Regions from separate parts of the Cupriavidus sp. UBA2010 genome, predicted to be linked through region 3. Evidence: predicted binding sites of a transcription regulator. Region 3 holds the regulator's gene; each other region holds the start of a gene.
The links. The regulator sigma-54, encoded in region 3, starts transcription at its own class of promoters, with help from an activator protein. The targets are predictions, from matches to a motif close to TGGCANGNAANCTGCTTT.
Positions count from the first base shown of each region.

Region 1: B2246_RS22150 (isopenicillin N synthase family dioxygenase) is a predicted target of sigma-54. The motif match lies at 1,364-1,381, and genes of this name have one in related genera.
Region 2: B2246_RS22105 (ammonium transporter) is a predicted target of sigma-54. The motif match lies at 3,201-3,218, and genes of this name have one in related genera.

Region 1 is NZ_DDCI01000030.1:78,021-83,258, reverse strand. It holds gene B2246_RS22160 (NnrU family protein) at 35-727, opposite strand; gene B2246_RS22155 (GNAT family N-acetyltransferase) at 815-1,321, shown strand; gene B2246_RS22150 (isopenicillin N synthase family dioxygenase) at 1,561-2,553, shown strand; gene B2246_RS22145 (HU family DNA-binding protein) at 2,678-3,151, opposite strand; gene B2246_RS22140 (DUF962 domain-containing protein) at 3,408-3,905, opposite strand; gene B2246_RS22135 (arylamine N-acetyltransferase family protein) at 4,049-4,927, shown strand; gene B2246_RS22130 (SDR family oxidoreductase) at 5,117-5,238, shown strand, end outside.
Region 2 is NZ_DDCI01000030.1:70,364-75,601, forward strand. It holds gene B2246_RS22095 (Bcr/CflA family multidrug efflux MFS transporter) at 1-828, shown strand, start outside; gene B2246_RS22100 (mechanosensitive ion channel family protein) at 859-1,725, opposite strand; gene B2246_RS22105 (ammonium transporter) at 1,967-3,169, opposite strand; gene B2246_RS22110 (HU family DNA-binding protein) at 3,721-4,002, shown strand; gene B2246_RS22115 (acyl-CoA thioesterase) at 4,157-4,642, shown strand; gene B2246_RS22120 (CreA family protein) at 4,650-5,126, shown strand; gene B2246_RS22125 (class I adenylate-forming enzyme family protein) at 5,193-5,238, opposite strand, start outside.
Region 3 is NZ_DDCI01000013.1:280,087-285,324, reverse strand. It holds gene lptB (LPS export ABC transporter ATP-binding protein) at 1-525, shown strand, start outside; gene B2246_RS09980 (RNA polymerase factor sigma-54) at 649-2,127, shown strand; gene hpf (ribosome hibernation-promoting factor, HPF/YfiA family) at 2,178-2,531, shown strand; gene B2246_RS09970 (PTS sugar transporter subunit IIA) at 3,007-3,462, shown strand; gene hprK (HPr(Ser) kinase/phosphatase) at 3,531-4,502, shown strand; gene B2246_RS09960 (PsiF family protein) at 4,708-5,049, shown strand; gene rapZ (RNase adapter RapZ) at 5,165-5,238, shown strand, end outside.

The DNA of each region.
Region 1 (5,238 bases), on a different contig from region 3:
GCCGGGGCGCTACGTTGTCGCAACGACGTCGCGACTACAGCCACCGCCAGATACCCGCCGCAATCCCGGCGAGCGGCAGATGGGCCCAGGTCGCCGCGAGCCAGACGATAAGCCCACCCAGAAGCGCGTGCGAGCCAAATCCGGCCGGCCGGGCCCGGCCGGCGACGATCGCCGCAAATGGCAGATAGCTCGTCTTGGCCTCCCAGTCCGGCCAACGGTCTGGCAGCAGCCGTTCCTTTTTCTGGTCCTGCAATGCGGCACCCACCAGGGCGAGCACGATCATTGCCAGCGCGACCACGATGTTCCTCGTCACCGGATACACAGCGATATGGCACACGCCCCAAAGCGCGAAGGCCCACATCATCGGATGACGCGTTACCGCAAACACGCCGCGCGCAGCCTCCGGGAAGGCGCCCGGGCGGCCAACTGTGGGCAACGCCGGATTTCGGATCAGGGATCCCATCAGCAGGATCGAGGCGATCAGCATGACCACCGTCACCACCGCCCAGATGCCGTCGCCAGCCACCCATAGCGGTGACGAGACCGGCGCTCGCTTGTAGGTCATCACCATCCACCCAAGCGTCAGGAAGGCGACCAGCGAATAGATGCCGAGAAACCCCTTTTCGCCGACCACGCGAACCAGCGGTCCCCGCAACGGATGGGACAGCAGGAAATGACTGCCCACAAAGGCGACTGACGCCACCACCACCGCACCAATGCTTCCCATTGCCCGCCTCCCACGATCTGGATGATTGGTTGACCGTATTGCAGTATGGTTGATGTCCACCGCGAGAGCATCAATGAGGAAAACTGCATGACCATCTCCGTCCGGACCGAGCGTCCCGAGGATGTTGAAACCATCGCCCAACTCACGGAAGCGGCGTTCAGGGACGAGCCCCACTCGAGCCACACCGAAGCCTTCATCATCAACGGCTTGCGTCGTGCCGGATGCCTGACGCTCTCGCTGGTAGCGGAGGATGAAAGCGGGGTCGTCGGCCACGTTGCAGCCTCGCCCGTCACCATTTCCTCCGGCGATTCGGGCTGGCATGGCATTGGGCCAGTCTCGGTATCGCCAGATCGGCAGCGCAGGGGCATTGGCTCGGTGCTGATGCTGGCGGCACTTGATGAATTGCGGCGCCTTGGCGGACGCGGTTGCGTCGTGCTGGGTGATCCGGCCTATTACGGCAGATTCGGCTTCCAGGCCGATTCCCGGCTGGTATTGCCCGGCGTACCGCAGGAGTATTTCCAGACCCTTGCCTTCGGGCCTGACGTGCCGGTGGGCACCGTGCGCTATCACGATGCATTCGACGCCACGGAGTAACCGTCGGCCGCGCCAATCTGGTGAATCGGGCCGCGTGCCGGCTGGCCCGAATCCTGCGTCACCTACGATAGAAGAGTAGAAGCGTTCAACCGCCCCGCCCTTTCCAGGCATCGGGGCGGCAGGAAATTGCTCTTGAGTTCCGTGTCCATCCCGGAAGTCGAGAGCCGCATTGCCGCGATATGCGTGTGTCTTGCTTCCGGGATGGACCGATCGGCCCACATTCCCGAACCAGGACACCCATGACCAACGCCACACTTCCCCTCCACGAGCTTGCCCGCGAATCACGCATGGGCGCCCACGGCTCCGAAACCGACACGCGCGAGATCCGCTGCATCGACCTGTCGGACTTCGACACCCGCAAGCCCGAGATTGCCGATCAGCTCTGGCGTGCCGCCACCGACATCGGCTTCTTCCAACTGCGGCACCACGGTATCGACCTGGCCGCCATACGGCAGGCTTTTGCCATGGCCGAGCAGTTCTTCGCACTGCCGGAGACGGTAAAAGCCCGGTATCCATTGCAGAAAGCCAACAACGCGGGCTGGGAATCGCGCGCGCAGGTAAGGCCATCCACCGGCACGCCGGACCAGAAGGAGTCCTATCAGATCACGCGCCCGCACATGGCGCCACTCTGGCCTTCGGAGGCCGAACTGCCCGGGTTCCGGCAGACGATGCTCGAGTTCGAGGCGCAATGCTGGAATGTGGGAATGAAAGTGCTGTCCTGCTTCGCCGACAGACTCGGCTTCGACACCGACTTCTTCTCGCGCGCGCATGACCCGGTCGCGCCGGATTACCAGAGCACGCTACGGCTGCTGCATTACTACGCGATTCCACCCGAGGCGCAGGACAAGCTCGACCTGTGGCGCGCCGGCGCCCATACCGATTTCGACTGCCTGACGCTGCTATTCCAGCGCGAAGGCCAGGGTGGTCTGCAGGTGTGTCCCGGCAAGGAGATGGATGCCCAGGCCTGGACCCCGATCGCGCCGATCGAGGACGTGGTCACCTGCAACATCGGGGACATGCTGATGCGCTGGAGCGACGACCGCCTGCCATCGAACTTCCATCGCGTCCGGAATCCCGCACCGGGAGAGTACATGGGCCCGCGCCACAGCCTTGCGTTCTTCTGCCAGGCCAACCGCGATACGGTGATCGAAGGGCCGTCGAAGCGGTATCCGGCGATTACGGCAGGTGATTTCCTTCGGCAAAGGGTCGCGGCGAACTTCAAGGCTTACTGATGTATTGATCCCGCCCGATCCCGCCCGCCCAACAAAAAACCCCGGGCCTTTCGGGCACGGGGTTTCAAGTCGCCCGGCGCCGAGCAATCGGCACCGGACTGACGACTACCAAAGATGCGGGCGATCAGGCCGCAGCGTCCTTCAGCTTCTTCAGCGGACGCACCTTGACCTTGACGCTGGCCGGCTTGGCCGGGAACCAACGCTCTTCGCCAGTGAACGGATCCTTGCCGAAGCGCTTCTTCTTGGCCGGCACTTGCTGTGCGGTCACCTTCAGCAGGCCCGGCAGCGTGAATTCGCCAGCACCCTTCTTGTTCAGTGCGCTGACGATGGTGTTTTCGAGGTGTGCCAGCACCGTCTTCACGGCCTTGGCTTCCAGTTGGGTCTGGGCTACCAGGTGAGCGACCAGGCTCGACTTGTTGAAGGTGTCCTTCAGCGGCTTCGGAGTCGGCGCGGCAGCGGCGGGAGCAGCCTTCTTGGCCGGAGCGGCCTTCTTGGCAGCAGCCTTCACAGGTGCCTTCACGGGTGCCTTGGGTGCCGCGGCCTTCTTGGCAGCGGGCTTGGTTGCGGTCTTCGCGGTCGGTTTCGCTTTGGTCGCCATGTCTATATACGAGAGTTGAAGATAGTGTGCCGGCCGATCGCAACGTTTGGCATGTTGCTGAACGTCAGTGCCGGTACGCACTGAATCATAGCGGAAACAGCCAGAAGTAAAGGGGTTTTCGTACATGCCGCAGGGCAAACCAAGTGAAAACCCCGTGTTTTGTAGCTGGTTTGCATCAGCAAACACGCTGCGGAGCGTTACGTCCCCCCACTTTCGCATTCCGCGAGCGTCGCGCGACGGCGCGTTTTCGGGTCATTCAATGCGCGTGCGCCAGCATCGCATCGCGCGTTTCACGCGCCAGGCCAAGCGCGAAAGCCGTCTCCGCGACGAGGAAAAGCGGCCCCACCAGCAGACCAACCAGATCGTCGACGAACGCCGGCTTGCGACCTTCGAAGTAATGCCCGACGAACTGGATGACCCAGCCCGCGACGAACAGACCGATGCCCGATGCCAGCCACCCGGCCGTCGGCAACGCTGCAAGCCATGCGCCGGCCCACACGAAAAACGCCAGAATCACGGCCATTACCACGCCGAAGGCGAACGACAGGCGCAGGTAAAACAGGCACGAAAGCGCGTAGACGATCATCGCCGGCGTCAGGTATCGAGCGCCGTCACCGAGCGGCAGCGCGGGCCGGCCAAGCAGCGCCGTCACGGCCAGGACGATCATCGGGATGCCGATGAAATGCGTCACGACATTGCGGGTATCACGGTGATAGGCAGCGTAGTTCGACAGGTGATCGATCAGGGTTTTCACGGGCGTCTCCGTAGTTTTTTATGCTTTGGCGCAAGGTTCGCATCGCGGCCGTTGCGGCCGTATAGTAGTCACGTCCCGTGCGATTCGGTAGCGTTCCCCCTTCCGTTCGAGCGCCCCCACTAATTTCCGCCAGCCCCCCCACCATGCTTGCCGCCGACGAAATCCCCGCTCTCCACCCCGACCAGTTGGCCGCCTGGCTGCGACGCATCGGCATCGCAGAGGTTCCCGACGCCCCTACGCTACCACTGCTGAACACGCTGATCGCGGCGCAACTCGCGCATATCCCGTTCGAGAATCTTGATGCCTTGCTCGGCCGCCGGGTGTCGATCGATCTGCCCTCGGTATTCGAAAAACTCGTCGTGCAGGGCCGCGGCGGCTACTGCTTCGAACAGAACACCCTGCTCTGCGCCGGCCTCAAGGCACTCGGTTATGCGGTGACGCCGCTTGCCGCGCGCGTGCGCTGGCATGTGCCGGAAGCCACGCCGACGGGGCTGTCGCACATGCTCCTGCGCGTGGAAGTGGCGCACGAAAGCTATATCGCCGATGTGGGCTTCGGCGGGCCGACGCCGGACCGCGCCCTGTCGCTATCGCTGCCGCAGGATGAAAACACGCCCTATCGCCTGCAACCCTCCCCGGCGAACGCGCTGACGGGTACGGGTTTTCACTGCCTGGATCTGATGGTGCCCGACATCAGCGACGACGCTTCGGGTTGGCAACCGATCTACCGTTTCGACCTGACCCCGCAGCCCTGGATCGATTTCATCCCGCGCAACTGGTACGTCTCCACGCATCCAGACAGCCACTTCACTCGTACGCTGATGGCCGCGCGTACCGACGGCGACACCCGGCTCGCGCTCGCCAATGGCAACCTGAGCGAACGCTCGCCCGACGGCAGCGTGCGAAAAACCGTGCTGGCGTCAGCCGACGCCGTGATCGACACGCTGGCTACGCGCTTCCAGATCCGGCTCGATCCCGCCTTGCGCGCCGCGCTGGCGGCACGGCTGCCAGCGGTGCTCGGATAGAGGCCCGGTCGCCATTCCGCGCAGCGGCACACGCCATGCATCGCGTGAATTGCCCGCAGAAAGTTTGCTGATACAGGCATCCTGGCACCGTTTTCGTTATGGACTGAGTCCTGGCGCCTGCCCATAATGTCCCGGCCAATCACCCATCCAGACAGCGGCAATGACCGCTGTCAAACAACAGGAGACGCCATGTCATTGTTCGATCTGTCGGGCAAGGTAGCCATCATTACCGGTTCTTCGCGCGGCATCGGCCGGGCCATCGCCGAGCAGCTTGCCATCCAGGGCGCGAAGGTCGTCGTCTCCTCGCGCAA
Region 2 (5,238 bases), on a different contig from region 3:
GCCCATGAGTCGGCGCGGGCGTACTCCTCGCTGATGCTCGTGATGGGCCTGGCGCCGATCCTGGCGCCGCTGATTGGTGGCGCGGTGCTGGCGGCTTCCGGCTGGCGTGCGATCTTCTGGATTCACTGTGGCGCAGCGGTGCTGCTGCTGTGGTTCGTCCACGCGCGCATGGAGGAGTCGCTCGACGTGCAGCGCCGCCGGACACTGCATCCGGTTGCAGTGCTGCGTAGTTACTGGGAGTTGCTGCGCGATCGCGAATTTCTTGGCTATTCGCTGGCGGCGGGATGCGTGCAGGGCGGCATGTTCGCCTATATTGCGGGGTCGCCGTTTGTGCTGATCGAACTGCATGGCATCGATCCCTCCCACTACGGCTTTGTTTTCGGGGCGAATGCGTTTGGCCTGATCGGCATGTCGCAGGTCAATACCCGCCTGGTCCGCGCTCGCGCGCTTGACGATGTGTTGCGCGTGGCGCTGTTCGCGCCTTGCGTGGCAGGTCTCGTCCTGGCCGGCACAGCCCTGATCGGCTGGACAACGCTTCCGGTACTGCTGGTCTGCTTCTTCGTATTCCTGTCGGGCCTTGGCTGCATCACGCCGAACGCCTCGGCCTTGGCACTATCCCACCAGAGTCATCGCGCCGGCACGGCTTCGGCGCTGATGGGCACGTTGCAGTTCGGCTTTGGCACGCTGGCAGGCGCGGCGGTCAGCCTCTGGCACGATGGCACCGCGCTGCCGCTGGCCGTTGTCATGGCGGTCTGCGGCAGCGGCGCGGTCGTGCTGCGTCTCTACGGGCGGGCAGGTATGCGGCAGCGCTCCCAATCCGCAACCTGATCCCGCCGAGCTTGCCTGGCCCAATCAGGCTCAGGCCGCCTGGTTTGCCGGCGCGCCCGATGCCACCGATACGGCCGGCGCGTTCTGCATCACCACGACCTGGGCCGGCATCGGCGCCTGGAAGCCCGCCTGGCCGAAGCTGTCGCGAATCGTGCGGTTGGTATCGAAATAGACCTGCCAGTAGTGATCGGTATGGCAGTAGGGGCGGACGGCCAGGACCGGGCCAACCAGTGTGAATTCCAGGATCTCGACATCGACGGGCGGTTCGGTCAGCACGTTCGGAATGGCCGCGATCTTTTCCTTGAGCAAAGCCGTGGCGGCTGCCACGTCAGTCGACCCGGCAAGTTGCGCCTTCAAATCGACCCGGCGGAACGCATTGGCCGAGAAATTCTGGATCGTGTCGCTGAAGATCTTGTTGTTGCCGACGACCGTCATGACGTTGTCAGGCGTGTCTAGCGTGGTGGAGAACAGGCCGATCTCGCGCACCGTGCCGGTGACACCACCGACGGATACAAAATCTCCGACCTTGAACGGACGCAGGACCACCAGGAACGCGCCGGCCGCGAAGTTCGACATCAGGCCAGACCAGGCCATACCGATAGCAACACCGGCTGCGGCGATCAGTGCCGCGAACGTCGTAGTCTGGATGCCGAAGTAGCCGAGGATGCCGATGACCAGCACGACATTCAGCGTCACGGTAACGATCGAGCCAACGTAGCGCAGCAGCGTCGGGTCTACCTTTTGCCTGGCCAGCGAATTCTGGACCATGCGCACCACGAAATGAATCAGCCAGCGGCCGACCACCCAGAAGGCGAGGGCGGCAAGGATCTTGACGCCGAAAACAGTGGCATAGCCATAAATCACATCGCGGATGCTTTGCAACGAAGAAGTATCCATAGGGGCACGCTCCAATTCTTTATGGAAAAGTGAAAATCAGGCACTGCAGAATCTGCGCAAATCGGTGTGGATGGTGCCAGGGCTGCAAGACACGCCTGTGTCGGCGTTGCTTCGGGAGCCCAAGGGCATTATTGGGCGCGTCGAGATCAAAGTTCAAGTTAATCTTTGTGAACACAAAGTAAAACGGCCGGATGATTCCGGCCGTTTTATTTGGGGCGATTCGAGACCGCAAGCGTTTCGATTACCAGCTCGTTTCACGCTCCGGTGTGGCGGAGATGCGGTGCAGCGTCAGGTCGGCGCCGTTGTACTCCTCCTCGGCATCCAGGCGAATGCCGACGACCTTCTTCAGCGTGCCGTAGACCACGGTGCCGCCCACCAGCGCAATCACGATCCCCATGGTCGTGCCGATGAACTGGGCCACGATCGAGACGCCGCCAATGCCGCCAAGCGCGTGGCTGCCGAAGATGCCTGCGGCGATGCCGCCCCAGGCGCCGCACAGGCCGTGCAGGGGCCAGACACCAAGCACGTCGTCGATGTGCCACTTGTTCTGCGCCAGCGTAAACAGATGAACGAACAGCACGCCAGCAACCGCACCGGTAATCAGCGCGCCCAGCGGATGCATCAGGTCCGAGCCCGCGCAAACGGCGACCAGGCCTGCCAGGGGACCGTTATACGCAAAGCCGGGATCGTTGCGGCCGGCCCACCACGCGGCCAGCGTGCCACCCGCCATTGCCATCAGCGAGTTGATGGCGACAAGGCCGCTGATCTTGTCGACGGTCTGCGCGCTCATCACATTGAAGCCGAACCAGCCCACCGCCAGTACCCAGGCGCCCAGCGCGAGGAACGGAATATTCGAGGGCGGGTGCGCGCTGATGCGGCCATCCTTCTGATAGCGGCCGCGGCGCGCGCCCAGCAGCAGCACCGCCGGCAGCGCGATCCAGCCGCCGACAGCGTGGACCACCACCGAGCCGGCGAAATCATGGAACGGCGCACCGGTCACGGAGGCGATCCAGTCCTGGATGCCGAATCGGTTGTTCCACGCGATGCCTTCGAAGAAGGGGTAGACGAAACCGACCAGCACGAATGTAGCTGCCAGTTGCGGGTTAAATCGCGAGCGCTCGGCAATACCGCCCGAGATAATCGCCGGGATGGCCGCCGCAAATGTGGCCAGAAAGAAGAACTTCACCAGCTCATAGCCGCTTTTTTGCGCCAGTACATCTGCCCCGGACATGAATTGCACGCCGTAGGCGACCGTATAACCGATAAAAAAGTATGAAATCGTCGAGACCGCGAAATCGACCAGGATCTTGACCAGGGCATTGACCTGATTTTTCTTGCGGACGGTGCCAAGCTCCAGGAATGCGAACCCCGCGTGCATGGCTAGCACCAGGATTGCGCCAAGCAGGATGAACATTGCATCCGTACCGGTTTTCAAGTTGTCCATCGTTGCCCCATGCTCAAAATGGGAGCATGGGTATGCAAAAGCCGTTCCAGATCTGGGCATGAACGCCGAAAAACCGCGCAAACTCAGTGCGCGTGGCACTTGGATGGCGTTTCGGGCCACTCTGAGTCGTGGCATGCCAACGCCCAAAAAGAGGGAATGAGGTGCAAATGCGCCGTGATGGCGCACGTTGTGTTGTCAAAGCAGACCCGAAACGGTGCATTGCACCTGAACTGGGCGCTGTTGAGTCTGCGGGGGATTGGTACCTGGTAAATGGGGGGCGCGTGTTCCAGTGACGGGTACGGCAATTTCTCCGGGAATGTCAACGCGCGATATTCGGTATGCCGGACAGCCGCAAAAAGTGACGTTTCGATTCTCGGAATAGAGGGGGAGAACGCCCGCTAAGTCTTGCCACAGAACGATTTCCGGCAGTTTTCGTTGCATTGGTGCCACTGGGGATTGCCCAAGGCACAAAGGGCAGATTAGACTGCGCCGATCGGACTTCTGCCATGCGGTAAAAGTCCGGTGACGACGACCAACAAGGGAAATCAGCCATGAATAAAGGTGAACTGGTATCGGCCATCGCCGCGGAAGCAGAACTCAGCAACGCCGCCGCCGAGCGCGCGCTGAACGCTGCGCTGGACAGTATCAAGAAGGCAGTGGCCAAGGGCGACTCTGTCACTCTGGTGGGTTTTGGCAGCTTCAGCTCGGGCAAACGTGCTGCCCGCACCGGTCGTAATCCGCGCACCGGCGAAACGATCAAGATTCCTGCGGCCAAGACTGTGAAGTTTTCGGCAGGTCAGGGTTTCAAGGACGCTGTGAACAAGAAGAAGTAAGCACATCGCGTCTGAGAAGCAAAGAAAGCGGCCTGTGGGGCCGCTTTTCTTTTGTCGGAAGTTTCTTGCATGGCTGGGGTGGGCCGGGCTCCCATTCACGCACGCGGCGAGTTACACTGCCGGCGCCTGAATGCCCGAATCTGGATTTCCTGCGATGAACGATTTGTCCCACCAGCTTTCCATGACCGTGCTGATGACGCCGGACATGGCCAATTTCTCCGGCAATGTCCACGGCGGCACGATCCTGAAATACCTCGATATGGTGGCCTACGCCTGCGCCAGCCGCTATGCCGGCCGCTACGTGGTTACGCTGTCGGTGGACCAGGTGATGTTCCGCCAGCCGATCCACGTGGGCGAACTCGTGACGTTCCTGGCTGCCGTCAACTTTACGGGCCGCAGCTCGATGGAGATCGGTATCAAGGTCGTGACCGAGAATATCCGCAGCAAGGTCGTGCGCCATACCAATAGCTGCTACTTCACAATGGTCGCCGTCGACGACAATGGTGCGCCGGCCGAGGTGCCGCCGCTGCAGCCGCGTGACGAAGTGGAGCGCCAGCGTTTTGAAGCCGCCAAGCAGAGACGCGCGCTGCGCCAGGAAATGGAACGTCGCCACGACGAAATCAAGGGCGCTACGCCCTGACCCCGACATGACCAGACTTCGTATCGGCATGGCCGCGGGCCTTGCCTTCGGTATGCTTGCCTGCGCGGCACAGGCTGAAGAAATCGGCAGTGTTTCCACCAATTTCCGCATGACGGGATCGGACAAGGTCGTTATCGAGGCTTACGACGATCCGCAAGTCGACGGGGTGACCTGCTACGTCTCGCGCGCCCGGACCGGCGGCATCAAGGGCACGTTCGGCATGGCCGAAGATCCGCCAGAGGCGTCGATCGCCTGCCGCCAGGTGGGGCCGATCACGTTCAAGGGTCCGATGAAGGCGCAGGAGGATGTGTTCTCCGAGCGCATGTCGATCCTGTTCAAGACGCTGCACGTGGTGCGCGCGGTGGACCGCAAGCGCAATACGCTGGTTTATCTGACGTATTCGGATCGGATCGTGTCCGGCAGCCCGCAGAACTCGGTCACTGCCGTGCCGGTGCCGGCGGGGACGCCGATTCCGGTGAAGTGATATTCAGACACCGAGGTTTTCCCCCCCCTCTCCCGCGTGAGGGAGGGGGGGCGTAACCTCAGACAATCAAGCCGCGAACAGCTTCCTGAGGTTCGACTTCAGGATTTTCCCG
Region 3 (5,238 bases):
ATCCACGAACGCGCGCGCATGGGACTGTCCTATCTCCCGCAGGAAGCTTCGGTCTTCCGCAAGCTCAACGTCGAGGAGAACATCCGCGCGGTGCTGGAACTGCAGGTGGTCAACGGCAAGTCGCTGCCCAAGCAGGAAATCGATCGCCGGCTCGACTCGCTGCTCGATGACCTGCAGATCGCCCACCTGCGCAACAACCCGGCGCTGTCGCTGTCGGGCGGCGAGCGCCGCCGCGTGGAAATCGCGCGCGCGCTGGCGTCGGCGCCGCGCTTCATCCTGCTCGACGAACCATTCGCGGGCGTGGACCCGATCGCCGTGGGCGAGATCCAGCGCATCGTCAGCTTCCTCAAGGCACGCAACATCGGCGTGCTGATTACCGACCACAACGTGCGGGAAACGCTGGGCATCTGCGACCACGCATACATCATCAGCGAAGGCACCGTGCTGGCCGAAGGACAGCCCGAGGAAATCATCGCCAACGAGTCCGTGCGACGCGTCTATCTGGGCGAAAACTTCCGCATGTGATCAAGCGGCCGCGACGCCGCCTTGCAGCATTCGTCAACTAGCCGTTGGCGATCACGAAGTGCCAGCGATAGGTGATAGCAATTTCCGTTCCAACAACGGGAAGATGCGCATAGAATAGGTCGCATGAAACCATCGCTTCAGCTTCGACTTTCCCAGCATCTGGCTCTGACTCCACAACTGCAGCAGTCCATCCGGCTGCTGCAGTTATCCACACTGGAGCTGCAACAGGAAGTCGAGCAGGCGCTGACCGAGAATCCACTGCTCGAACGCGAGAACGACTGGATCGAAAGCCCGCTGCGCGTGGCCGCGGACGGGTCGGTCAACGTGCAAAGCGCCCCGGCTCCGGCATCTTCCGAACCGCAAGGTAATGGCGACGATCGCGCGAACGGCGCCAACGGCGAAGACGACAGCTACGGCGACAGCTCGGGTGACGATTACGGCAGCGACTGGAGCCTGGACGATTTCGCTCGCCGGCCTCAGGGCGACGAGGACGAGAAGACGCCGATGCAGCTTCGCGAAGCGGAACCCACGCTGCGCGAGTACCTGATGGAACAGCTCACGCCGCTGAAGATCTCCACGCGCGACAAGGGCCTGGCCATCTTCCTGATCGAGTCGCTGGACGACGACGGCTACCTGGGCGCAACGCTCGACGAGATCTGCTCGGAACTACCCAAGGAACTCGAATTCGAAGTCGATGAAGTGCAGGCGATACTGACCCTGCTGCAGAGCTTCGACCCTCCTGGCGTGGGTGCGCGCAACGCCGCAGAATGCCTCACCTTGCAACTGCGCCGTCTGCAGCATCCACAGCGGGACCTTGCATTATCGATCGTCAACCACCACCTGGAGTTATTGGCCGTGCGTGACTACACGCGGCTCAAGAAAGCCCTGCAGGTTGACGAAATTGCACTTAAGGCCGCGCACGATCTGATCCGCTCGCTCGCACCGTATCCCGGACATGCCTACAGCCGTCCGGAAGCGGACTTCGTGGTACCGGATGTGTTCGTGCGCAAGAGTGGCAGTAGCTGGATCGCGCAGCTCAATCCCGACGTGATGCCGCGTCTGCGCATCAACGACATGTATGCGCAGATTTTGCGCGGTGCAAAAGGGGAAGCGGGCGCGGCCGGGCTGCAGCAGAAGCTCCAGGAGGCGCGGTGGCTCATCAAGAACATTCAGCAGCGTTTCGACACGATCCTGCGTGTTGCGCAGGCAATTGTGGAACGTCAAAAGAACTTTTTCTCGCACGGGGAAATCGCGATGCGCCCCTTGGTTTTGCGGGAGATTGCCGATACACTGGGTCTACACGAGTCGACCATTTCCCGGGTGACTACGAATAAATACATGGCCACGCCGATGGGTACTTTCGAGTTGAAGTACTTCTTTGGTAGCCACGTCTCCACGGAGACTGGCGGCGCGGCCTCATCCACGGCGATCCGCGCGCTGATCAAGCAACTGATAGGAGCCGAAGAACCCAGGAATCCCCTTTCCGACAGCCGCATCGCCGAGTTGCTGGGCGAACAGGGCTTTGTGGTCGCACGCCGCACGGTGGCCAAGTACCGCGAAGCGCTGAAGATCCCCGCAGTCAATCTCCGCAAGACTTTGTAGCCGAGCCGCAACCGCCTGCCTGGTGCGGCTCTTTCAGAAGGAGAAGCGCTATGAACTTCAAGATCAGTGGACACCACCTCGACATCACGCCGCCGCTGCGTGAGTATGTGGAAACGAAACTGGAGCGAATTGTCAGACATTTCGATCAGGTCATTGGCGTAAGCGTGCTGCTATCCGTAGACAACCACAAGGAAAAGGACAAGCGTCAGTACGCGGAAATCAACCTGCACCTCAAGGGCAAGGACATCTTCGTCGAAGCGCATCATGAAGACCTTTATGCTGCAATCGACTGTCTGGTCGACAAGCTCGACCGCCAAGTGATCCGCTACAAGGACCGCGTGCAAGGGCATGACCGGGAAGCGGTCAAGTACCAGATGGCTGCCGAACAACTACAACAACAATAAGTCGGCGGCGACACCAGGTCGCCCCTGAGAGGATAGATAGGAAGAGCAAAGCCGCGCATCTGCGCGGCTTTTTTGATGGGCGCGATGCGGATGCGCCGCTGGCGCACCCGTTACCTGAGTACCAGCCCTGCAACATTTGGTCAGCCGGGGGTGTTCGCAACTGACGCCGCTCGGTGTATGCTGCGCCATACAACAACTACAGACAGGACGGCCCCGGACAACCGGCCCGGCATTCCGCGTGGCGAAAGATCGCGCGACGGCGGGTGCAGTTTTCTGGGTGGGCAATCCGACCGGCAAGCTCGCGGCACCACTCGCGGCGCCGGCGCCGCAGCGCACAAGTGCGCAGTGGCCCTGCTCTATAATGGCCGGACGCTCCAATGCGGGCGTCCTTTTGCGCTCAATAGCCTGAATTGCCCAACGCAGCGGGACGACTCATGTGCGTCGGCTCGCCTTTCTGACTCCTCGTGCATCGCCCATGAATCGTTTGGCCAAATTGCTGCCACCCGGCAACATTAATCTCGACGTCACCGTCACCAGCAAGAAGCGGGTCTTCGAGCAAGCCGGGCTCCTGTTCGAGAACAACCATGGCGTGGCCCGGGCCACCGTGACCGACAACCTGTTCGCGCGCGAATCGCTCGGGTCCACCGGTCTTGGCGCCGGCGTCGCCATTCCGCATGGTCGCATCAAGGGACTCAAACAGCCCCTGGCTGCCTTCATGCGCCTGGCCGAGCCGATCCCGTTCGAATCGCCCGACGGCAAACCGGTGGCGCTGCTGATCTTCCTGCTTGTGCCCGAGCAGGCCACCCAGCAGCATCTGGAAATTCTTTCGGAAATCGCCCAGTTGTTGTCGGACCGGGAAATGCGCGAAGGACTGGCCACGTTACCCACGCCCGAAGCGGTCCACGAATTACTGACCCAGTGGCACCCCTGACACGACGGCAGGCCAGCGCAGCCTGACGCGATACCCGCGATACAGCCCCTCCCGAAAAGTCATCCCGCATGGAACTCACCGGCGTCACCTCCCAGTCGATCTTCGACGACAACGCAGCCGACATCAAACTCTCCTGGGTCGCCGGTCTGGAAGGGGCCGATCGAGCCTTCGACGTGGAATTCGCGCGTGAGGCGACATCGGCAGCCGATCTGGTCGGCCACCTGAACCTCATCCACCCGAACCGGATTCAGGTGCTCGGCAAACCCGAGATCCTTTACTACCAGCGCCTCGACGACGAACCCCGCAAACGTCAGATGGGCGAGCTGATCCTGCTCGAGCCGCCATTCCTGGTGGTGGCGGATGGCATGGAGCCGCCGCCCGATCTGGAACTGCGCTGCACGCGCTCGTCGACTCCGCTGTTCACGACGCCGGTATCCTCGGCGGCCGTCATCGACCACCTCCGCCTGTACCTGTCGCGCATCTCCGCGCCGCGCGTCACCATGCACGGCGTGTTCCTCGACATTCTCGGCATGGGCGTGCTGATCATGGGTGAGTCGGGCCTTGGCAAGAGCGAACTGGGCCTGGAACTGATCTCGCGCGGACATGGCCTGGTGGCCGACGACGCCGTCGATTTCGTGCGGCTTGGCCCGGATTTCATTGAGGGCCGCTGCCCGCCGCTGCTGCAGAACCTGCTTGAAGTCCGCGGCCTGGGCCTGCTCGACATCAAGACGATCTTCGGTGAGACCGCCGTGCGGCGGAAGATGAAGCTCAAGCTCGTGGTGCAATTGGTGCGCCGCAACGACGGCGAATTCGAGCGCCTGCCGCTTGATTCCCAGTACCTCGACGTTCTTGGCCTCCCGATCCACATGGTGAAGATCCAGGTGGCAGCTGGCCGAAACCTTGCCGTGCTGGTGGAAGCCGCCGTCCGCAATACGATACTGCGCCTGCGTGGCATCGATACCCTGCGCGACTTCATGGACCGTCAGCGGGCAGCGATGCAGGCCGACGTGGTTTCCCGCGGCCAGGGTCGGCTGCTCTGATCAGACAATTCCGGCCGTTTTGTGAAACGCCGGCGTCGCTTTCAATTGCTTACAAGCGGCCGGCCTCCCCTCGTCAACGCGCTTTGGGCGCGCGCCGTTTTGTGCTTCAATGGGCATCGAGCCCAGTCCGGTACCGCCAGCCGCCGTGCTGCATCCTGAAGGTCGGCGTCCGGCCATGATGTGTTTCCACAGCCAGGAGAGAAGCATGAAGAAACTGATCGCGATGTGCGTGCTGGTTACCCCTCTGTTCGCCACGGGCGCGTTCGCCCAGGGCGCCTCGGCCCCGGCCGCTGAAAAATCTGGCAAGGCCCCGACCGCGCAGCAGGAAAAGATGTCGGCCTGCTCGAAGCAGAACAAGGGCAAGAAGGGCGACGACTACAAGAAGTCCATGAGCGATTGCCTGTCGGGCAGCGCACCAGCCGCCGCACCGGCCGCACCGAAGACCCAGCAGGAAAAGATGTCGGCCTGCTCGAAGGAAAACAAGGGCAAGAAGGGCGACGACTACAAGAAGTCCATGAGCGATTGCCTGTCGAAGCCGGCGGCCTGATCCGCCAGATCTGATAGATCCCGTGGCAATGATGGCGAATCGGCGACGATTCGCCATTTTGCTTTAGGGCAGGTGTCATGACGCCGCCATCACGCGATGCTATGCTTGCATCGCTATGCGGATCATCCTTATCACCGGAATTTCCGGCTCGGGCAAGTCAGTCGCGCTGAACGTACTGGAAGACGCGGG